Regions from separate parts of the Priestia sp. YIM B13486 genome, predicted to be linked through region 1. Evidence: riboswitches for the same ligand, from Rfam matches in the RefSeq annotation. Region 1 holds a riboswitch; each other region holds the start of a gene.
What was found. A riboswitch is a leader RNA that binds a small molecule or an ion and turns the genes downstream of it on or off. The one in region 1 is predicted to bind S-adenosylmethionine.
Positions count from the first base shown of each region.

Region 2: linked by a shared signal. The riboswitch ahead of ACFX4G_RS24890 (hypothetical protein) and the one ahead of ACFX4G_RS17790 (bifunctional homocysteine S-methyltransferase/methylenetetrahydrofolate reductase) in region 1 are both predicted to bind S-adenosylmethionine.
Region 3: linked by a shared signal. The riboswitch ahead of metE (5-methyltetrahydropteroyltriglutamate--homocysteine S-methyltransferase) and the one ahead of ACFX4G_RS17790 (bifunctional homocysteine S-methyltransferase/methylenetetrahydrofolate reductase) in region 1 are both predicted to bind S-adenosylmethionine.

Region 1 is NZ_JBHZOZ010000006.1:240,489-247,952, forward strand. Features, by position in the region: gene ACFX4G_RS17785 (YkvI family membrane protein) at 1-997, opposite strand, end outside; SAM riboswitch class I at 1,337-1,443, shown strand; gene ACFX4G_RS17790 (bifunctional homocysteine S-methyltransferase/methylenetetrahydrofolate reductase) at 1,551-3,389, shown strand; gene metH (methionine synthase) at 3,390-6,833, shown strand; gene ACFX4G_RS17800 (Cof-type HAD-IIB family hydrolase) at 7,215-7,464, shown strand, end outside.
Region 2 is NZ_JBHZOZ010000015.1:16,785-24,248, forward strand. Features, by position in the region: gene ACFX4G_RS24860 (poly-gamma-glutamate hydrolase family protein) at 1-581, shown strand, start outside; gene pdxR (MocR-like pyridoxine biosynthesis transcription factor PdxR) at 728-2,131, opposite strand; gene ACFX4G_RS24870 (GNAT family N-acetyltransferase) at 2,244-2,642, shown strand; gene ACFX4G_RS24875 (GNAT family N-acetyltransferase) at 2,672-3,511, opposite strand; gene alaP (alanine permease AlaP) at 3,752-5,155, opposite strand; gene ACFX4G_RS24885 (DUF1540 domain-containing protein) at 5,473-5,631, opposite strand; gene ACFX4G_RS24890 (hypothetical protein) at 5,732-6,070, opposite strand; SAM riboswitch class I at 6,140-6,241, opposite strand; gene ACFX4G_RS24895 (hypothetical protein) at 6,363-6,659, shown strand; gene ACFX4G_RS24900 (GNAT family N-acetyltransferase) at 6,672-7,118, opposite strand; gene ACFX4G_RS24905 (hypothetical protein) at 7,200-7,464, opposite strand, start outside.
Region 3 is NZ_JBHZOZ010000003.1:51,551-59,014, forward strand. Features, by position in the region: gene ACFX4G_RS08275 (metallophosphoesterase family protein) at 1-221, shown strand, start outside; gene ACFX4G_RS08280 (hypothetical protein) at 819-1,070, shown strand; SAM riboswitch class I at 1,150-1,260, shown strand; cobalamin riboswitch at 1,340-1,528, shown strand; gene metE (5-methyltetrahydropteroyltriglutamate--homocysteine S-methyltransferase) at 1,679-3,973, shown strand; gene ACFX4G_RS08290 (acetate uptake transporter) at 4,116-4,733, shown strand; gene ACFX4G_RS08295 (GNAT family N-acetyltransferase) at 4,877-5,377, shown strand; gene ACFX4G_RS08300 (hypothetical protein) at 5,489-5,623, shown strand; gene ACFX4G_RS08305 (helix-turn-helix transcriptional regulator) at 5,811-6,014, shown strand; gene ACFX4G_RS08310 (hypothetical protein) at 6,174-6,338, shown strand; gene ACFX4G_RS08315 (DUF5301 domain-containing protein) at 6,370-6,783, shown strand; gene ACFX4G_RS08320 (hypothetical protein) at 6,870-7,010, opposite strand; gene ACFX4G_RS08325 (LysE family translocator) at 7,177-7,464, opposite strand, start outside.

The DNA of each region.
Region 1 (7,464 bases):
CAAAAGCTAGTCCAATATAGCCAAATATCGGATACAAAAACTCAAGAAGCTGGGCATATCCGAATTGCCCAATAATAAAGCAAGCCAAGATAATAAACGCAAAAGCTTGTTTGTCATTGAGGGGAAGAAATGACTGAAGCTGCTTAGCGATGCCAAATACATTTCCAATCAATGTAGTAAAAATCTCGCCCAACACAACTACCGTAAATAAAACATTCACCCACGCTGAGATATTTTTAACAACGGCACTCATCGGAATATCAAGTTGAAATGAATAAGGCAAATTGGAAAGGGCAAGATGAGTAGAAACAAGCATAAACGTAAGTACACATCCTCCTATTAAGGCCCCTTTTGTAATCACGCTCCTATCTTTCACCGAGCTTCCTAATGGGACCAAAACGGCCTGAGCCAAAGCTAGATTCAGGGAAATATATAAAAAGGGACTAACCGCCCACTTCCACTGCGTGACGAGCGTTAAATCCGGCTTCGTTTGAATCAGTGAGAAATAGCTGATATTCGGCATAAAGATGATAAAAGCAAATGAAAGCATCATCGGTACAACAAGAGAATTAACCATTAAAATACCGTTAATTCCTTTTGCGATAAATATATAAGTTAAAACAATTGTAAAAATCATTCCAACAGGAGGCCACAGCCCAAACTGTTCTTTTCCTATTGCTCCCGTACTCGCTAGCATGACTGAAGTTACTCCAAATAAAATGACAATCATTACACCGTTTACCACTTTTCCAAGCACATCACCAAATAAATATGTATTAAGCTGCTGATAAGAAGAAGCCCCAATTGCGTGCGAAAGCAGCATCATTTTTGAACCTAGCCAAATAAAAAACAAGCCGCTGACCAAAATTCCGACCATTCCAAGTTCCCCGTACTGTGTAAAAAATTGAACGATTTCCTTGCCTGTTGCAAAACCGGCTCCTACAACGGTGCCTACATACGTAGCAGCAACCTGCAGCGTGAGTTTCCACCTTTTCATGCCCATCACCCTTCTACCCTTCATAGTTCACTATATGTAGAAACGATAAAAAAAAGACGAGCCTTTTTACGTGTAAATCTACGCATATCCCAGTGCTTGTGCCTTTTGGTTTATTTTTTTCATTTTCTTTTTGTATTTCTCACAAAAAACTCCTTAACCCCTAACATAACAGTCATTTTCAAACAAAATATACGGATATTTTCCCTTTAGCTTTTAAATTTCCCTCAATATTTGCTGGAAATTCACAATTTACTGTTGTATAATTTCTAAAAATCAGATAAATTATTAAATAAGTATTCTTTCTATTTAAAAAAATATGTTTCAATTATATACAATTGATTCTTATCATGAGAGGTGGAGGGACTGGCCCTTTGAAACCTCAGCAACCAGTCGTTAGAGACATGGTGCTAAATCCAGCAAGCAATTTATTGCTTGGAAGATAAGAAGGCGAAAAAAGTCTTCTTCTTAAGAAGACTTTTTCTATTTTATCGGCATATTGCATAAAACGAATCACTCGTGAAATAGAAGCGGAACAATTTAAGGAGGTTTTGACATGGGGTTACTTGAAGATTTAAAGTCTAAAATTTTAATTGGGGATGGTGCCACTGGTACCCTCCTTTACTCACACGGTATTGACAGCTGTTTTGAAGAACTAAACATCACCAAACCAGAAGAGGTTTCTCGTATTCACAGAGCCTATGTAGAAGCTGGTGCAAACGTTATTCAAACAAATACGTACGCTGCTAATTATCAAAAACTTGCCCGTTATGGATTAGAAGATTCAGTCAAAGACATCAATGTTGCTGGTGTAAAATTAGCGAAACAAGCTGCAAAAGATCAAGCTTACGTGGTTGGTACACTCGGCGGAATTCGTTCTTTCCAAAAAAACGCTATTAGTTTAGAAGAGGTTAAGCGAAGCATTCGTGAACAGATGTTTTGGCTTTTAAATGAAGGCGTGGATGGCCTTTTGTTTGAAACATACTATGATTTCGAAGAATTAAAAACCGTTCTTACACTGGCAAGAAAAGAAACGGATAAGCCTATTATTACTCACGTTTCCCTGCATGATATTGGCGTACTGCAAGATGGCCGTCCTTTAGCAGATGCATTAAAAGAATTAGAGGCGCTGGGAGCAGATGTTGTCGGGCTAAACTGCCGTTTAGGTCCTTATCATATGATTCAGTCTCTTGAAGAAGTACCGCTTCCTGATCGTGCTTTCTTATCTGCTTACCCTAATGCCAGCCTTCCGGCGTATGTGGAAGGAAAGCTGGAATATGAAACAAATGAAGACTACTTTGTAGAAAGCGCGCGTTTATTCCGCGAACAAGGGGTTCGCTTAATTGGAGGATGCTGCGGTACAACACCAGCTCACGTACGCGCAATGTCATCTGCCTTAAAAGACCTGCCTCCGATTACAAGCAAAGTTGTTAAAATGAGACCTGCCGTTACGGTTCAAGAGCGTGAGCAGCAGGATAAACCTCATATGCATGAAATTGTGAAGAAGCGCCGCTCGGTTATCGTCGAGCTAGATCCGCCTAAACAGCTTGGTCCGACGAAATTTTTAGAAGGCGCAAAAGCACTTGATAAAGTCGGCGTAGATGCTATTACATTAGCTGATAATTCTCTTGCCTCACCTCGCATCAGCAACTTAGCAATGGCAACACTGATGCAGCAAGAAACAAAAGCACGACCGCTTATTCATATTACCTGTCGCGACCGAAATTTAATTGGACTTCAATCTCATTTAATGGGACTTCATACGCTAGGAATGAATCAAGTACTTGCAATTACCGGTGATCCGTCAAAAGTTGGCGATTTCCCTGGCGCCACTTCGGTCTACGATTTATCTTCATTTGACTTGATTAGTTTAATCGCTCAGTTTAATGAAGGACTATCTTATTCCGGCAAACCACTTGGTCAAAAAACCAATTTTTCCATTGCAGCTGCCTTTAACCCAAACGTGCGTCACTTAGACCGAGCCGTTCAGCGTTTGGAAAAGAAAATCGACTGCGGGGCTCACTATTTCATTACTCAGCCTCTCTATTCAACTAAGCAAATTGAAGAGGTATATGAAGCAACCAAACATTTAACAACACCGGTATATATCGGTATCATGCCGTTAACAAGCGCAAGAAATGCTCGATTTATTCACCATGAAGTACCTGGAATTAAATTATCAGAAGATATTCTAGAACGCATGGATGCAACGGGAAATGACCGAATCCGCGGTGAAGTCGAAGGTCTTGCGATTGCAAAAAACTTAATTGATACAGCATATGAGTTATTTGACGGTATTTACTTAATTACGCCGTTTATGCGCTATGAAATGACCGAAATTCTAACACGCTATATTCATGACAAGCAACTTGTTACATCAGAAAGGAAGATATAAATGAGCTCACTTATCGAACAACAACTAAAGAAGCGAATACTCGTCATCGATGGAGCAATGGGAACGATGATTCAAGATGCTGATTTAACCGCTGAAGATTTTGGCGGCGAAGAATATGAAGGCTGCAACGAATATTTGACTCGAACAGCGCCTCATGTGATTCAGCGCATTCATGAAGAGTACTTTGCAGCAGGTGCTGACATCATTGAAACCAATACGTTTGGCTCAACATCTACCGTACTTGATGAATACGATTTAGGTCACTTGGCGTATGAATTGAATATCGAAGCTGTGAAGCTTGCTTGTGCAGCCCGCGATAAATATTCAACTCCCGAATGGCCTAGGTTCGTAGCTGGAGCTATCGGTCCTACCACTAAAACTCTCTCTGTTACCGGAGGTATTACATTCCCTGAGTTAGTAGAATCGTACGAAGAGCAAGCTCGAGGTTTGTTAGACGGCGGCGTTGACTTGCTTTTAGTCGAAACCTGTCAAGACATGCTGAACGTAAAAGCCGCATTTTTAGGCATTACAGCTGCGTTTGAAAAACTTAAAATCGAAGTTCCTATTATGATTTCAGGAACAATTGAGCCGATGGGAACAACTCTCGCTGGTCAAGATATCGAATCTTTTTACTTATCACTGGAACACATGAAGCCTCTTTCAGTCGGACTTAACTGCGCGACAGGCCCTGAATTTATGACGGATCATATTCGCTCTCTTTCAGACCTAGCCACTTCAGCAGTTAGCTGTTATCCAAACGCTGGACTTCCGGATGAAGAAGGCAATTATCATGAATCCCCTGAGCTGCTTGCTCAAAAAATTAAAGGGTTTGCTGATAAAGGCTGGCTGAACTTTGTAGGCGGATGCTGCGGTACAACGCCTGCTCATATTAAAGCACTGGCGGAAGCGGTAAAAGAGGTTGCGCCCCGTTCGCTTGATCGCTCCGAGCATAACCATGCTGTAACCGGTATTGAACCGCTTGTATATGACGATTCTATGCGCCCTCTTTTTGTGGGAGAACGTACGAATGTAATCGGTTCTCGCAAGTTCAAGCGTCTGATTGCGGAAGGAAAAATTGAAGAAGCATCTGAAATTGCGCGTGCTCAAGTTAAAAATGGTGCTCACGTTATTGATATTTGCTTGGCAGATCCGGACCGTGAAGAAATGGAAGACATGGAGGAATTTATTCAAGAAGTTGTAAAAAAAGTGAAGGTTCCTCTTGTAATCGATTCAACGGACGAGAAAGTTATTGAAAAAGCTTTAACATACTCGCAAGGTAAGGTCATTATTAACTCCATTAACTTAGAAGATGGTGAAGAGCGTTTTGATGCAATCTTACCGCTAGTAAAAAAATTCGGTGCAGCTCTGGTTGTGGGTACAATCGATGAAACAGGCATGGCCGTTACTGCAGAACGAAAAGTAGAGATTGCTAAACGCTCACATGATTTGCTTGTTGAAAAACATGGCTTTAATCCAAAAGATATTATTTTTGACCCTCTTGTGTTTCCTGTAGGGACTGGTGATGAACAATATATTGGTTCTGCTGAAGAAACAGTTAAGGGAATTAAAATGATTAAAGAAGCCCTGCCTGATTGCCTGACCATTCTTGGCGTAAGTAACGTGTCATTCGGTCTTCCTCCAGTCGGACGTGAAGTACTAAATGCGGTTTATCTTTATCACTGTACGCAGGCTGGACTCGATTATGCCATTGTTAATACCGAAAAGTTAGAGCGCTATGCTTCTATTCCAGAAGCTGAAATTGAGCTTGCTAATGCGTTGTTATTTAACACAACTGATGAAACGTTAAGCACGTTTACCGACTTTTATCGTGATAAAAAGAAAGAAGCAAAAGTAGAAATTTCTACGTTAACACTCGAAGAACGATTGGCAATGTATATTGTCGAAGGTACAAAAGAAGGATTGCTTCCTGATTTAGAACAGGCTTTAGCTCAATATGATGATCCGTTAGATATTATTAACGGACCGCTTATGAAGGGCATGGCGGAAGTTGGACGTTTGTTTAATGACAACCAGCTGATTGTAGCAGAAGTGCTTCAAAGTGCGGAAGTGATGAAAGCATCCGTTGCCTTTTTAGAACCTCATATGGAAGCAACTGAAAATGATTCTGGAAAAGGCAAAGTGATTCTTGCAACGGTTAAAGGCGACGTGCATGATATCGGTAAAAACTTAGTAGACATCATTTTAAGCAACAATGGTTTTAAAGTAATAGATTTAGGAATTAAAGTAACGCCCCAGCAGCTGATTGAAGCAGTAAAAGAAGAAAAGCCAGACATCATTGGCCTGTCAGGTCTTCTAGTAAAGTCAGCTCAGCAAATGGTTTTGACTGCCCAAGATTTAACGCAATCAAGCATTGATGTTCCAATTATGGTAGGAGGCGCTGCCCTTTCCCGTAAATTTACTGACTTTAAAATTGCCCCGGAATATGAAGGTGCGGTCCTCTACGCCAAAGATGCGATGGACGGATTAGCGTTAGCAAATAAGCTGCAGAACAAAGAAGAAGTTATTCAGCTTTTAGCAGATTTAAAAACGCGGCAAGAAAAGAAAGTAACGGTTCGAGAACGCCAGCCTCAAACCGCTCAAGCAGCTACGGCTGTTTTAGAAAGATCCGCCATTTCAACGGACGCTCCTGTTTTTGTACCTACTGATTTAAAGCGCCACGTTGTTAAACACTACGATTTGGCACAGGTTCTTCCGTATATTAACTGGCAGATGCTTTTAGGCCATCACTTAGGACTAAAAGGAAAAGTGAATAAGCTGCTTGCTGAAAAAGATGAGCGTGCTGTTCAATTAAAAGAAACCGTTGATGACCTGCTCGAACTGGCACTAAAAGAAAACTTAATTAAGCCAGCGGTTATTTATCAGTTCTTCCCTGCTCAAGCAGACGGAAATGATTTAATTATTTATGATCCTGCTGATGAAAAAACAGAAATTGAACGCTTTACCTTCCCTCGACAAGCAAAAGGACAGTTCTTGTGCTTATCTGATTTTGCAAAGCCTAAAGAAAAAGAGATGGACTATGTATGTTTCTTCTCTGTAACAGCAGGAACAGGCATTCGCGAACGCGCGGCGAAATTCAAAGAAAACGGCGAGTTTTTAAAGAGTCACGTGTTCCAAGCTCTTGCGCTTGAACTAGCTGAAGGATTAGCAGAACGTGTTCATCAGCAAATTCGTGACCGCTGGGGATTCCCCGATTCGCCTGACTTTACAATGGCGGAGCGTTTTTCAGCCAAATACCAAGGTCAGCGTTTTTCATTCGGATATCCTGCATGTCCAGACCTTGAGGACCAAGCAAAACTGTTTAAATTACTTAAACCAGAAGACATCGGCATTCAGTTAACAGACGGTTTCATGATGGAACCAGAAGCTTCTGTTACAGCCCTTGTTTTTGCACATCCTGAAGCGAAATATTTTAACGTATTGTAAAATATGGCCGCGGTCTTTTAGACCGCGGCTGTTTTTTTACAGTGAACAAACCTGAAAAAAAGGCTGCGAAAAATGGATTTTAGCTGAAGAAAGATCCGAACCGTAAATCCAGATTCTTAATTGAGAATCAACTGCGTTCGGATTTTTTTCATTGTGATCGTGAACTGGATTTCATGTAGCTGTTTCTAACTGTTGACTGAAAGGCAAGGCAAAGACTCCTGCGGAAAAAATTGATGCAGTTATGTCTTAATCTCTTTGAATTCACCGCCGGTCTGAGCTTTTTTTATGAGTTTCTTGGGAAACACTGATAGAATAAGGAATGTAATAAATTTGTAACGCTCTTGTCACAGCAAATTTTTCAGGGAAAGGAATTTTCAAGCAATGATTAAATTATTTGTAAGCGACTTAGATGGCACTCTTTTACACGAAGAAAAATACGTAGAACAGCATAATGCAGACGCACTTAGTGAACTTCAGCGCCAAGGAGTAGAGGTTTGTCTTGCGTCTGGACGAATGGATACGGAAATTTTAAAGATTTCTACTGATATTAATAATACATTTCATCGCATTAGCCAAAACGGAGGATTTGTGTGGACCAAAGAAAATCAAGAACTTCATGGAAAAGTGTTTG
Region 2 (7,464 bases), on a different contig from region 1:
ACTATGATATTCGCTACGAACAGCGCTTTAGCTACCTATCCATTATGGCCATTCACGGCGGAGGAATTGAACCGGGCACATCAGAAGTTGCCAAAGAACTCGCCGATCGCTTTTCCGCTTCTTATTATTTATTCGAAGGCATCAAGTCCACTAACAACGGAGTTCTGCACATAACCTCAGAAAACTTTGACGAACCGATTGCTAGAGGAATGGCTCAGCAAAGTATGTCCGGCATGACGATTCACGGCTATAGCGGTAGTCAGCCTATCGTATATGTAGGCGGAAAAAATCAGCTTTATAAAGAGCTGGTAAAGCAATCGCTGCGCAAACACGGCTTTACAGTCCGTGACGCCCCTTCTGATATAACCGGAACAAGCGAGCAAAATATTGTGAACGATAATCTGTTAAAAGCTGGAGTACAGCTTGAACTGACGGCCGAACTAAGAAAATCATTTTTCGCAAACCACGACTGGTCGAGAAACAACCGCATGAATGTAACGCCGCTTTTCCATACATTTGTATCTTCCTTACAAGAAGCATCTTCTTCCTATCAAACTTTCCTTTACTTTCAAGTTCACTAACTTATCAACTCTTGCCTGTTCCTTGATTTCCAAACAAAAAAGCCAGCGCAGTCTGTATAATCAAACGCGCTGGTTCTTATCTATTTCTCTCGCTAAAATAGACCGTTTAAAGTCTTTTTGTTTAAAGAACTCTTTAATTTCACTTCTTATTGGACGAACCAAGCTTTAAACAGCGAATCTATGCCCGTTTTTATCTCTTCGTCAGATAGTCCGGCAAATCCAAGCAATACATAAGGCGTGTTGTTGTCACCGGCACTATGATAATAAATAGACGTTGGATAAATTGATACCCCTTGCTTGGCAGCTGCTTCAATTAGTTTCTGTTCATTCATTCCGTTTTTCACCTTAAGAAGAATATGCAACCCAGAATGTTCTCCAATAACATCTACACGTTCTCCCATAGTAGTAGTCAAGCAATCTAGCAGCAGGGCTTGTTTCTTGCGGTATGCTGTTCTCATTTTATTCAAGTGACGTTCCCAGTGCCCTTCTTTCATAAACAGAAAAAGCGTATGCTGATGAAGTCTTGAAACAGGCTGTTTAAAAAGTTCACAGTGCTTTACATAGCTTGGACGAAGCCGGTGTGGCAGCACGGCATAGCTTATTCGAAGAGAAGGCATCAAAGACTTTGAAAACGTTCCCGTATAAATAACGCGATCGTCTTGATCTAATCCTTGAAGTGCGGGAATGGGTTTTCCTTTATAGCGAAATTCCCCGTCATAGTCATCTTCTATAATATAGCCATTCGTTTCTGCCGCCCACTCTAGTAGTTCAAGTCTTCTTGCTATCGGCATGACCATACCAATGGGAAATTGATGAGACGGCGTAATGTATACGGCATCCGCTCCGCTTTCTTTCAGTTCCTTCACTTTCAAGCCAGAATCATCAAGAGAAACAGGGATCACTGACATACCTTGCTTTTGAAAAACGTGCCTCGTCCGGTGAAAACCCGGATTTTCAAACCCAATTATTTTTTCTTTCCCCAACGTGACAGAAAGCAGCCACATAAGATACTGCGTACCTGCACCTATCACAATTTGCTCCGCTGTGCAGCGCACTCCTCTTGAGTGGTAAAGGTATGCTGCAATTTCTTGGCGAAGAAGCAGTTCTCCCTCTGGATGTCCGCTGTAAAAAAGCTGGCTTTCACCATGATAAATAGCTTGCACCGTTAGTTTTTTCCACGTATTATACGGAAATTTCTCCACATCTATCTTTCCGTGGCTAAAATCAATAGCAGTCGATTTCCGTTCTTCTTGCGGGAAAGAGACATAGGCGGGAGGCTGTTTTTGAAGCACGACTTCATTTTTTATCTCTTTTACAAATGCTCCTTTCCTGGCTAGTATCTCGATATAGCCTTCAGCTTCTAACTGTACATAAGCTGCTTCAACCGTATTTTGGCTAATGCTTAAATGAAGAGCTAGCTTTCGTTTGGAAGGCAGTTTTTCATGAGGCGGAATGGTACCTTTTTGAATTTGTTTTTTTATGTAGATATAAAGCTGCATGTACAAGGGATCTGTTTTTCTTTTATCAAGCAAAGGCATTAACTCTAACATGGTGTTCGTTCCTTTCTAACTGATACTATTAAAATTACCGTTTCTGACACTTACTCTCCATTCAGTTTCTTTATAAACTGGACTATATCTTATCCTTCAAGGAGATGACACAATGACCATTATTTATAAAACCAATGTCTCAATCCGTGCAGAACAAGCCGCTGAAGTGTTTGTACATTCAGGTATTAAACGTCCTGCACAAGACCTTGATCGAATTCAAAGAATGCTTGATCACGCTTCTCTTACTATTACCGCTTGGAACGGCAGCGAACTCATTGGCATAGCCAGAGCGTTAACAGATTTTAGCTACTGCTGCTATTTATCGGATTTAGCTGTTGTAAAAGACTATCAAAAGCAAGGAATCGGTACACAGCTCATCAAACACGTTCAATCAGAAATCGGCGAAGAAACCGCGCTGATTTTACTTTCCGCTCCTTCTGCTATGAACTACTATCCAAAAGCCGGCTTTCATCAAATTGATAATGGATTTAAAATTGATAGAATTCGGTAGACGCGAAGAAAGGAGCTTCTCCTTTCTTTTTATCCAAACGCCTGAGCTGCTATAGCAAAAAGATTGCCCTGTCTAGCAGGGAGAGGATTGACACCATACGCCATAACAGGAGGCTCATTTTGAAGCTGAAATCCGTGATTTTCCACAAGTTTCTTTAACGTTTCCTCATGAGAAGACAGGTCAATTCTCAGCTTTTCTTTGTAATTCTTCGCTAGTTCATCAATGACTAGCATCGCTGCTTCAGCGTTTGGAGCAACTACGGGACCAATCACGATATTGCTCGGCGTACGAACCGCTAAACCATAGCCCGTCATTTTATTTTGTTCGTTTTGTAAGACAACTGCTTTTTCAGCTTGCTGAATTCTACTTTTTAAAAATAGCTTTCTATTATCTCCAAATGCTGCTTCATCAAGCTTTACAATCCCTTTGAAGTCACTTCTCTTTAGGGGTCGTGTATAAAATCCTGAAACTTTAAATGCTCTTGGTGTGTATTCACTGATTATGTATTTACTTACATAGTCCACGGTTTTAAACCCTGTTGTTTGATATAAGTGCTCACCTTCTTTTGTCGCAATTAAGTAGGCATTCATCTCAGGGGAAAGAACTTGCAGACAGTGCTTCATGAGCTGCCCGGCTAACCCTTGTTTTCGGTAATCTTTTCTCACAATCACCATTCCTATAAAAGCTGACTGATTTTTGTACGAAATTACGGCCACACTTGATACGATGTCTCCGTTCTCATTTCTATGACCAAATACGTCTCCAGATGAAAAAATCGTATGTAAATCTGCTTCACTATAATCCCATTTTTCCAGCTGCGATAACAGCAGCAAACCTTTTATGTCTTTTTCACTAAATGTTTCAATCATTTCTGCATATGTCCTCCCAACTTTTCGATGCACTGTGTGGCGTTAAAAAGCATAAAACTAACATACTCATCCACTTTCAATTACCGTTTAATCATTAACGAATTCTCTAACTAAATAGTACAGAATAAATAGAATATTTTCTACATTATTTATCCGTACCAATGATCCCTTAAAATAAACTAATCATTCACACATAAACTAATGAAAAAAGACCTCTTTCCAAGAAAGAGGTCTTTTCTGTTATTTCACTAGCTTTTGCTCAGCTGCAGCTGAACTTTGACTTCGTTTATGAAATCCTTTTGCGTAGTACGCGATAATAAGACCGATAAACCATAATGGTCCGATGACAACTGCAATTCTTGTATCTGGATTATATGCCATGAGAACCACTACCAGCGCTAGGAACGCAAGTGACACATAAGATGTTAACGGAAATAAAGGCATTTTGTATTTCAGCTTTGCCTCTTCACCTGTTTTTAACGTTTTGCGATATTTAATTTGAGAAAGCAAAATAATTCCCCATGTCCAAATCGCACCGAATGTTGCAATACTTGTTACCCACGTAAATACTTTGGCAGGCACAATGTAGTTTAACGCTACTCCGACTAATAGCGCACCTGCTGATGCCAAAACAGCTTTTCCCGGTACGCCGCCCTTTGTAAGCTGACCGTATCCTTTTGGTGCTTCTCCGTGTTCTGCTAAGTTAAACAGCATACGGCCTGTACTAAAAATACCGCTGTTACAAGAAGAAAGAGCTGCTGTTAGTACAACAAAGTTAATGATACCAGCCGCCGCTGGAATGCCGATTTTTTCAAATGTTAATACAAACGGGCTTCCCTGTGAACCAATCTCTTGCCACGGATAAATCGACATAATGACAAATAACGCACCGACGTAGAAAATCAGAATACGCCAAAAGACAGAATCAATCGCTCTTGCTAGAGATTTTTCGGGATTTTTCACTTCTCCCGCGGTAACGCCGATCATTTCAATTCCTAAATACGCAAACATGACCATTTGCAGCGACAGCAAAATACCTTTGAATCCGTTCGGGAACAGTCCGCCGTTGTCCCACAAGTTTTTGATACCAGTCGCAACGCCGCCGTTGCCGATTCCGAACACGATCATTAATAATCCAACGGCAATCATTAATACAATCGCTAAAATTTTAATAAGTGCAAACCAAAATTCCAGTTCACCATATGCCTTAACAGCTAAGAAGTTAACCGTTGTCATGATGACAAGCGCCGATAACGCCCAAATCCAGTTTGGTACATCCGGATACCAATACCCCATATAAATACCAACGGCTGTAATTTCAGCCATACATGTTACAACCCATAAAAACCAGTAGTTCCAACCTGTTAAATAACCAGCAAGCGGCCCTAAGTAGTCGCGTGCGTACTTGCTGAATGAACCTGCAACAGGTTTTTGAATCGCCATTTCTCCAAGTGCTCTCATAATAAAAAACATAATCATTCCGCTAAATCCGTACGCCAATAATATTCCTGGCCCTGCTAATTTAATAGCAGATGCAGATCCAAGAAACAGTCCTACCCCTATGGCTGCTCCTAAGGACATCAGCGTCACATGTCTTTCTTCTAACCCGCGTTTCAATTCTTTCCCCTGAGTTTTCCCCTGCATAAACGTCTCCCCTTTTTCCAATCTGTCAAAACGAGATGAACACAGCCTTTTTTGTTAGCGCTTTCATATAAATTTGTGCTAAAAGACAGCTAGGCTGTATATTTGTATTCTATCACCTTTCCCTCACTTTTCTTTTGTCGAAAAACAAAAAAATTATCTTATCATTTTGTTTAAACGCACAATTAGACATAGGCACTACTTTTTTACTATGTATTTATTATTGCACTTAAGTAATAGTATTTTTTAAAAATAGAAAAACGCCGACTCAACTCCGTCAGCGCATCGTTCATTTTATGCTTTTTTATAAAAACTAGCATTTATCTCGCGGGTTCAAAAGTTTTACAGCCAGGTTCTTCCGTTTCAGAAACATGGTGACTACTTTCAGGACTCACAACGTAAATGGACTCTGCACTGCATTTATTTCCGGATTTCCAATACATGCACTCATTCACTTCACACAATACACCTTGAGCCACTGTTATCCCTCCTTTGCTTGTCTTATCTATTTACTACCCGAAATATAACGATTCTAACATTTTCACGCAAAAAAACCGCTTGTTTCTCAAGCGGATCTTTTTATTGCGTGTGTTCAACATACTGTTTTTTAGCTAAATATAACTCACGGCTCAGCGTGATCCGCCGTTCTCTCAAGTGCCTTAAGTTAGCCTGAAATTGTTCGTTAGTTGGCTCTTCTTGAATTAAGCGATACGTAAAAGAAATATCTTCATTTAACTGTTTAAAATCTTCCCATATCTCTTGAACTAGAGCGGATTGTTTTTCTTCAAATGAACGATTTTGATGCGTTTTTAGCGCCGCTAAAATTTCCTGCTGCCACGTTTCGTCTTTTATTTCTTTTGCTAATAAGTATAGATCTAAATAATCATTAATGCATAAATTCGTTTGTGTATTATTCAATGTCATCACCTTTTCTATACGAAATGTTTCTTCCTAAGAAGAGGATTTCATCATAGAAAAAGATTCCTCTTCTTATCTGTCAGAGCTAGGCTATGCTGGAATTAGCACCATTCAATAATTGTGGTTGCTGAGGTTTCAAAGGGCCAGTCCCTCCACCTCTCTAGATAAGAATATTTCGTTTTTAAATTATTTCTGACTATTCTAATATGTTTTATAGGTTACGTCAATAGCTTTTCAATAAAAAGAAAAAAGAAGTAAAATATGGTATGCTTTCATAAAGGATGGTGAGCACATGAAACGATATATGTTATCTGCTTTTTTGGGAAGCTTGCTGCTGCTTCTCAGCATTGCCTTTTCATCTACTTTCCATATTGCAATTGTCAAAACAACCGGAAGTATTGGAGGGATTATTTTAGCAGCAGCGGCTTTGATTATGAACGCGCTTGAAGCCCCCCCCTCCTCAGACAATACAGCTGGAGGAGCCCTTGAAGTACTAGATAAAGGCGCTGTTTGGGCTACTTATTTACTTTTACTTTCATTACCGAACCTCATCGCATGTATAACATCTTATGTTTTATGGACTCGCTGACATTCATCAACGTTACGGACGTTTTGCCACTTGGAAGCTCATTGATATTTGTTTATCTACAAAGCCAAGTTCACGATACACATGCTGTGCAAAATTCCCAGCATGAACGCTGAGTCTGATTTCAGGGTATCCTTTGATAGACAATTCATCAATTGCTTTTTGCATTAACGGCTTGGCTAAACCTTGCCCGCGGTATTCGGGTACAACATATAATTCGTAGATAAAGCCAATTTCTTCTTTTGAAAAGAAGTCGGTAGATGGGCCGATAAGAACCCAGCCTGCGAGTTTATTTTCTTGTCTTAAAACTAAATAATAACAGCCTTTTTCAAAGGCACTACCAACTAGTTCATTTACGCGTTCAGCTGACGGATGAAACTGCTTCATCGTTCCTTCAAACAGCGCATCAGCAGATTTCGTCCGAATTTCCTGTAATTCTTCTTCAGTAGCTTTTGCAATCATTATGGATCTCTCCTTTCGTGTTCGTTTTCCACATGCGAGGATAAATTCCTGCAAAAAAAGTCTTCGCCTAAGCGAAGACTTTTATTTAAATTCAAAATGTTCTTGATGATTGCCTCGTTCGTCCGTCCAGTTAATCATAATGTCTAAACTTGCCGCTTTTCCAGGAACAGCAAAATTCGCGTAGCGAAAACGCTGACCGCTTTTGCTTAAGTTAGACCTTTCAATAGGAGAAAACAAGCTGTATTTCGCCTTATTTTTTCCTTCGTGCCGAAAAGCTTGGACCTGCACGCGCTCTACGTCTTTTCCAATGTTTTCAACGGTTAATCCATATGTATGATAGACATTA
Region 3 (7,464 bases), on a different contig from region 1:
CGTATGACGAGCAGTTTATTAGAAAAAACAGAAACGGGTCGTTTACGCTTGGAAGAGGCACTGATTTTGTATTGTCAGGAGGCGCCGGCGCTCCCCTTGATTTTGAGCCGCCTTTAATTTTAAATAATTATAATTTTACGGAATTTTTTGTAAGCAGGTACAACATTTTAGGTCCTCTTCTTTGGAAGGATTTTGGACGACCTCGAAGAAATTGTTTGTAAAAACAAGAAAGTAGAAAGCTAGGTTCAAAAAAAGAGGCTGGGACAAAAGGATTTTAGACGAAGTGAAAAACGAACCATTGATCAAGATGTGTGATTAGTGGTTCGTTTTTTTGTGAGGGTAAACGTAGATTTCATGTGTATAGGTCTTTCTAGCAGGTGATTGGAGGACAAGACGAAGACTCCTGCGGGAAAAGCGGAACAGGTGAGACCCCACAGGAACGTATGTGACGAGGAGGCTCAGCGACCGCCCGCGGAAAGCGAAGTCTTGTACGGAAATCAACTGCGGTGTCACAAGCGATTCAGCTCATGTATTCCATTTGTCTTTAGAGTGGATTCATTTGGTTATGTCTCAACCTCTTTTGGAAAAATGTGCATAACTCTTAACGAAACCTTGTAGCAGAAGGCTCAGTCAAACGTTATAATAGATAATGAATGATGATATATTCTCTATATTTGTCATATATTTGTATTACATATGTAATTAAAGAAAAACATTCACTTGATATACTGTTTAATGACTTAACTTTATCTTAAAATTTACAGTGAACTGCCTGTTTATAGAGGCTTAGAACATACACAGCAAATGGAGGAGCAATCATGGCAAACGAAAAGATGCAAGAAGGACTTGATCGTTTTATCAAGGAAGATTTAAATGACCTTTTAGGTAGACTGTTCCCCTTAATGGACCGGGAGTGTGCCGAAGAAAAAAGAATGCTTATCGAAACCGCGGTAGAGTACATCTATTCTTCAGGGTATCATCAAGGAGCAAAAGACTTGATCGAAACACATCGAAAAGATGATTACAAATTGTTAAGGCAAAAATTAGCGTCAGCACCTCCTGAAAACTGATTTTTTAAAATTTTTTTTGACAACGTAAATGTAAGGTGTTAAGATAACTCTAAATTCAAAACATTATAAACAATTAAAACTCTTATTGAGAGAGGCGGAGGGACTGGCCCTGTGAAGCCCGGCAACCATTTAACAATTTTGTTAAAAAGGTGCTACATCCTGCAAAGCGTACAGCTTTGAAAAATAAGAGAGGATTTCATAGATACTATGCCTCTCTATTCATGATAGAGAGGCTTTTTATTTTATGTGAAGGTGTTTTGAATAAACAATTTCATAGAAATGCATCAGGTGCTGTGTAACGAATGTACGCAGCTTAAAAGGGAAGACCGGTGAAAAGCCGGCGCGGTCCCGCCACTGTAATGGGGAGCAACTTATTAACCACTGTTTCATGTTGAAATGGGAAGGGATAGGAAGCGATGAACCTAAGTCAGGAGACCTGCCTGTTGTATGCACTTAAGCTCTACGGGATATAGAGAGGAGTGAGGAATACGTGTTGAGAAAAACAGGCTATCTCAACTTTAGTTAAGTATGCGTATCATCTCTCTTTTTATTTCGAAAAGAGAGATTTTTTAGTTTACCGATAAAAAAATATACAGGGAGTGGAAAAAATGAGCAGTGTAAAAAGTTCGAACTTAGGTTATCCAAGAATTGGTGAAAAACGAGAATGGAAAAAAGCGCTTGAGCAGTTTTGGGCAGGAAAACTAGAGAAAGATATCTTTCTTCAAGAAATTGAAGCTCTTCGTCTAGCGCATCTAAAAAAACAGCGTGACGCAGGAATTGAATTGATTCCAGTCGGCGATTTTAGCTTATACGATCATGTGTTAGATACAGCTGTTATGTTTGGTTTGGTGCCAAAGCGCTTTGATTATGACGGGGGATCGGTATCGCTTGAAACGTATTTTGAGATTGCGCGAGGAACAAAAGGTGCGGTAGCCTCTACGATGACAAAATGGTTTAACACAAATTATCACTATATTGTACCAGAGCTTGAGGAATGTACGCCGGCACTTGTAGAAAATCGCCCGCTTCAATTTTACAAAGAAGCAAAACAGAAGCTGAATATTGAAGGTAAGCCCGTGATTTTAGGTCCAGTAACATTTGTGAAGCTGTCAAAAGGATATAAAAAAAGTGAGTTTAAAGAAGTAGTTGAACAATTTGTTCCGCTTTATGCAACTATCTTAGCGGAGCTGCAAGCAGAAGGAGTAGAGTGGGTACAAATAGATGAGCCGGTTTTAGCTACAACGCTATCAAAAGAAGACCTGGCGCTTTACACAGAAGTCTATCAAACTTTGAAGGAAGCGGCACCGAATGTAAAAGTCATTTTGCAAACGTATTTTGACAGCGTTGATCACTACAAAGAAGTTGTGTCTCTTCCTGTTGAAGGAATCGGTTTAGACTTTGTGCATGACCGAGGCGAAAATCTCACTGCGCTTAATAAATATGGTTTTCCGACTGATAAAGTGCTGGCAGCAGGAGTGATTGACGGACGAAACATTTGGCGTGAAAATTTGGACGAACAGCTTTTAACAATCAGTGAAATTGAAGAAGCTGTATCAAAAGATCGTCTAATCCTGCAGCCTTCATCAAGTCTGCTACATGTTCCTGTCACGGTGAAAAATGAAGAGACGATTGATCCAGTATTGAAAAATGCGCTCTCTTTTGCAGATGAAAAGCTAAAGGAAATTACGCTGTTAACAAAAGCGGTGCAGCAAGGAAAAGAAGCAATAGAAGAAGAAATAAGCGTAAGCAAACAGGCAATTCAAGCATTAAATGGTTCATCTTTTCGAAATCATCAAGACGTGCAAAAAGAGCTGAAGCAGCTGCACAGCTATAAAGCAGAGCGACAAGCGCCGTTTGACGTACGTCAGCGCGTTCAGCAAGAAGCTTTTCAACTGCCGCTTCTTCCAACGACAACGATTGGAAGCTTTCCGCAAACAAAAGAAGTGCGAAAAGAGCGTCTAAAATGGCGTAAAGGCGAGTTAAGCGATGAAGCATATGAAGCGTACATTAACGAGGAAATAAAAAAATGGATTGAAATTCAAGAAAACATCGGCTTAGATGTCCTTGTGCACGGAGAGTTTGAGCGTACGGATATGGTCGAATACTTCGGTGAGAAATTAGGAGGCTTTCAGTTTACGAAGTTTGGCTGGGTGCAATCTTACGGTTCTCGCTGCGTGAAGCCGCCGCTTATTTACGGAGATGTATCGTATGAGCAGGCGATGACGATCAAAGAAACGGTCTACGCACAGTCTCTAACCAATAAGCCGGTTAAAGGAATGCTGACGGGTCCGATTACGATTTTAAACTGGTCGTTTGTGCGTGATGATATCCCGCGCTACGACGTCGCAAATCAAATTGCGCTTGCTCTTAGAAAAGAAGTAGAAGCACTTGAAAGTCAGGGCATTTCAATGATTCAAGTAGATGAACCGGCGCTGCGTGAAGGACTGCCGTTAAAACGAGAAAACTGGGACAGCTACTTAAATGCTGCGGTGTATGCATTTAAACTAGCGACGGTATCGGTGCAAAACGAGACGCAAATTCACACGCATATGTGCTATTCGGAATTCGAAGAAATTATTGATGCGATTAAAGCGCTTGATGCCGACGTGATTTCCATTGAAACATCTAAAAGCCACGGCGAATTAATTTATGCGTTTGAAAAACATACGTACAATCAAGGAATTGGACTTGGCGTATATGATATCCACAGCCCGCGCGTACCGAAGCTTGAAGAGCTTCAGCGAAACATTGACCGCGCTCTAAAGGTGCTTGATCCTGCATTATTTTGGATTAATCCCGACTGCGGCCTTAAAACAAGAGGAATCAGCGAGACGGTTGAAGCTTTAAAAGTGATGGTTACTTCAGCAAAACAAACAAGACAAAATTTATTACAAAATATTTAATAACAAGAAAGTAAAGACCAAGCAGTGTAAACGCTACACTGCTTGGTCTTATGGGATTTTAAAAGGCCAAAAATATCCATTGACACTTCCCGTACATTTTTGTATCTTTTTAAAGGTGTTTTTAAAATCAGGGAGGTACAACATGAGTAACAACAGCACGCAGCACGTTAAAATTGTAACAGCGGATCCATCAGCGCTAGGTCTATTCGGACTTGCCATGGTGACACTTGTTGCATCGTTTCAAAAGCTTGGGGTAACCGATGGTGTTTCATTGGTATTGCCATGGGCGGTTTTTTTAGGCGGAATAGGACAGTTAATCGCATCTATGCAAGATTTCAAACATAATAATACCTTCGGCGCAACTGCTTTTGGTGCCTTCGGATTATTTTGGCTAGGTGTAGCTATGACATGGCTTATTCAGCTTGGAGCATTTGGAGAAGCGCTCGCAAAAGAAGCGGATCCAAAGCAGCTCGCATTTGCTTTTGTCGGCTACTTGATTTTCAGCGTTTTTATGACAGTTGGAGCAATGGGCACTCATAAAGTATTATTTATTATTTTTGTGTTAATTGATTTCTTATTCATTGGATTATCGCTAAGTACATTCGGTGTGGCGTATGAGTACACGCACTTACTAGCAGCAGTGTCAGAGCTATTGATTGCTCTGTTTTCATTCTATGGATCTGCAGCGGCTGTATTAAATACTCACTATGGTCGAATTGTGCTTCCGGTGGGCAAGCCGTTTGGAGCATTTATCAAATAATCAAGATGTTAATTAAAAAGCGAAGTAGGGTTGAATTCTGTATGATGCAGAGGTCAATCCTTTTTTGTTTGGGCATTTTTATATATAGTAGAAAGAGATAGTTATATGTAATAGAAGCTTTTAGAGAAAAAAGAAAGTACATAATGAAAGGAAACGTTCCAATGATTATAAGACAAGTGGAGGAAAAAGATTTAAACCAATTAATTACGTTAGAAAACAAAGGCTTTACACCTGAAGAAGCTGCCTCAAAAGATGCATTTATCACGCGGATTAACACTATTCCTGATACGTTTATCATCGCTCAAGAAAATGAAGAAATAATCGGATATGTGAACGGTCCCGTCATTTCAGCTCCGTTTATTACGGATGATTTGTTTGAAAAAACGATTTCGAACCCTGAGGCAGGCGGTCATCAAAGCATTTTAGGTATCGTTGTAAATCCAGAGCATCATCATAAAGGAATTGCGAGTATGCTGCTAAGAGAGTTTGAAAAGCAAGCGCAGGACAAACAGCGCTTAACGGTTACATTAACATGTAAAGAGAAATTGATTCCGTTTTACGAAAAAAACGGATATGTGAATCAAGGCGTTGCCGAGTCTCAGCATGCAGGCGTGCAGTGGTTTAATATGAGTAAGGAGCTTTAATGTTAACAAGGAAATAATGAAATAGAAAAGCACCAGCTTCCTTTAAGGAGTTTGTGCTTTTTTCATTGTGATGGTGAACATGTGTTTAATCTATTTCGTTGCTTCTAGCGGTTGATTGGAGGGCGAGGCGAAGACTCCTGCGGGAAAAGCGGTACAGGTGAGACCCCGCAGGAGCGAAAGCGACGAGGAGGCTCAGCGCCCGCCCGCGGAAAGCGAGACCTTGCACGGAAATCAACAGCGGTGTAACAAGCGATTTATACTCAATCATTTCTCTCATTTTTTCGTCTTTAGATTGGATCAATCTCGTTATGTTTCAATCTCTTTTTTAGGTAGGTAAGAGACATTGATTTGTCAAACATATTTGACAGTAACAAGAAAAATAATATAAGATATGGATGTAAAAAGTTTTTTACATTTTAGAGATGAGTGATGAATGGTGGAAAATCGAATTAAAGAACTGCGTAAAAGCAAGCGAATGTCTCAGGATGAACTGGCAAAAGTATGCGGCGTATCGAGACAAACAATTAATGCAATTGAAAACAATAAGTATGATCCAAGCTTAACGCTAGCTTTTCAGCTGGCTGAGGAGCTGGGAGCAACAGTAGATGAGCTGTTTTTATTTCATAAATCAGGATGAGTTAGTTAAAAAGAGAAGGTAATGTGAAGTAGTGATCTTACTAGTAGAAGTTTTGACATTTCTGTACTATAAGCTAAAATCACATATGTAAACAGTAGATCAATATTACTTCTATCACTTTATAAAAAAGAGATTTACAGAGCAACGGTGGTGAAAGGAATGAAAAATCGAGCTGCCGGAGTAGCTCTTACAAGTACGGGCATGTTACTGTTGATGGTAACGTTAGTACTTCCTGTTCCGGGAGTAACGTATAGTTTACTTGTAGGAAGCAGCATTGTACTAAAGGGCTGCGGAACAGGAGGAATAAAAAGGTGTATCACGTGAATGCAGCGCGATGTAGAAAAGGAGGTTCCTTTTGAAAAAAAGAACAATTATTATAGCTGCACTTTTATTTATCGTCGTATTTTATTTTACATATACCGGGAAAGCCTATCAGTTAAAAGACGTCATAAAAGTAGATGAAGCAAACGTTACGCGTATTGAAATAGATACGGACGAAGGAAAACGTGTAGTAGATGATAAAAAAGAGATAAAGCAAATCGTACATTCTTTGGCAAAAATAGAAGTAAAAAAAAGCAAGGAGCTCGACCCAAAGTTTGATCAGTCTTACTGGGTAAAAATCGTCGAAAACGGAAAAGATGCGTACGGTTTAACGATTTATGATGATGACTACATAAAAGCGTTTAGCTTTGAAGATAAAAAACAGGCGACATATACGATTGTTAAAGACCAAAAAGTAGATGTTAAAAAGCTGTTTTCAACTAAATAAACGTGTAAACCTACTAAAAAAGACAGCCTGCGCTGTCTTTTTTTATAAAAATAATAGATTGAAAATTTAGATTATTTTAAGCGGAATTAATCCTTGCCTATATAATTAATAAATGATTGAATTAGGTCAATATCCGGGTTAACTAATAGTGCTGGAAGAAGGCCAAATGTTAATAATACAAGAACGTTTGATCCAATAAAGATGCGAAGTGCTTTTTTGATTTTCATGATATTTCCTCCCTTTTTTATATTTTCGTATAAAAAGAGAAAAAAATCAATAGAAATGTGACGAAATTGTGAACTTTTTGTCTAATAGTCCCTGATAGATGATAAAAATTCCCTCTCTATACTAGATAAAGAGGGGATATAGCACGTCATAAAATATGTAGAAACATTAAAAATACATGTGCAAATTCTCAACAAATCGGTAAAGAAAATAGCATGAAAAACCGATTAAGATACATCCAGCCGCAATAGAAACCCATTTAATATAAAACTGATTCAGTACTTTTCTAGTTCCAGAGACAATCGTCATTAAGCCTAGGTCATGAATTAAAATCCCTGTTAATATTCCGGCAGCAATCAGCAGGAAATGAAAAGAATGAGAGGATTGAAGCGAATTGGTCAGCACCGTTCCAAACACGCTGAGCCAAAAAATGAGATTGCTAGGAGAAATCGCAAC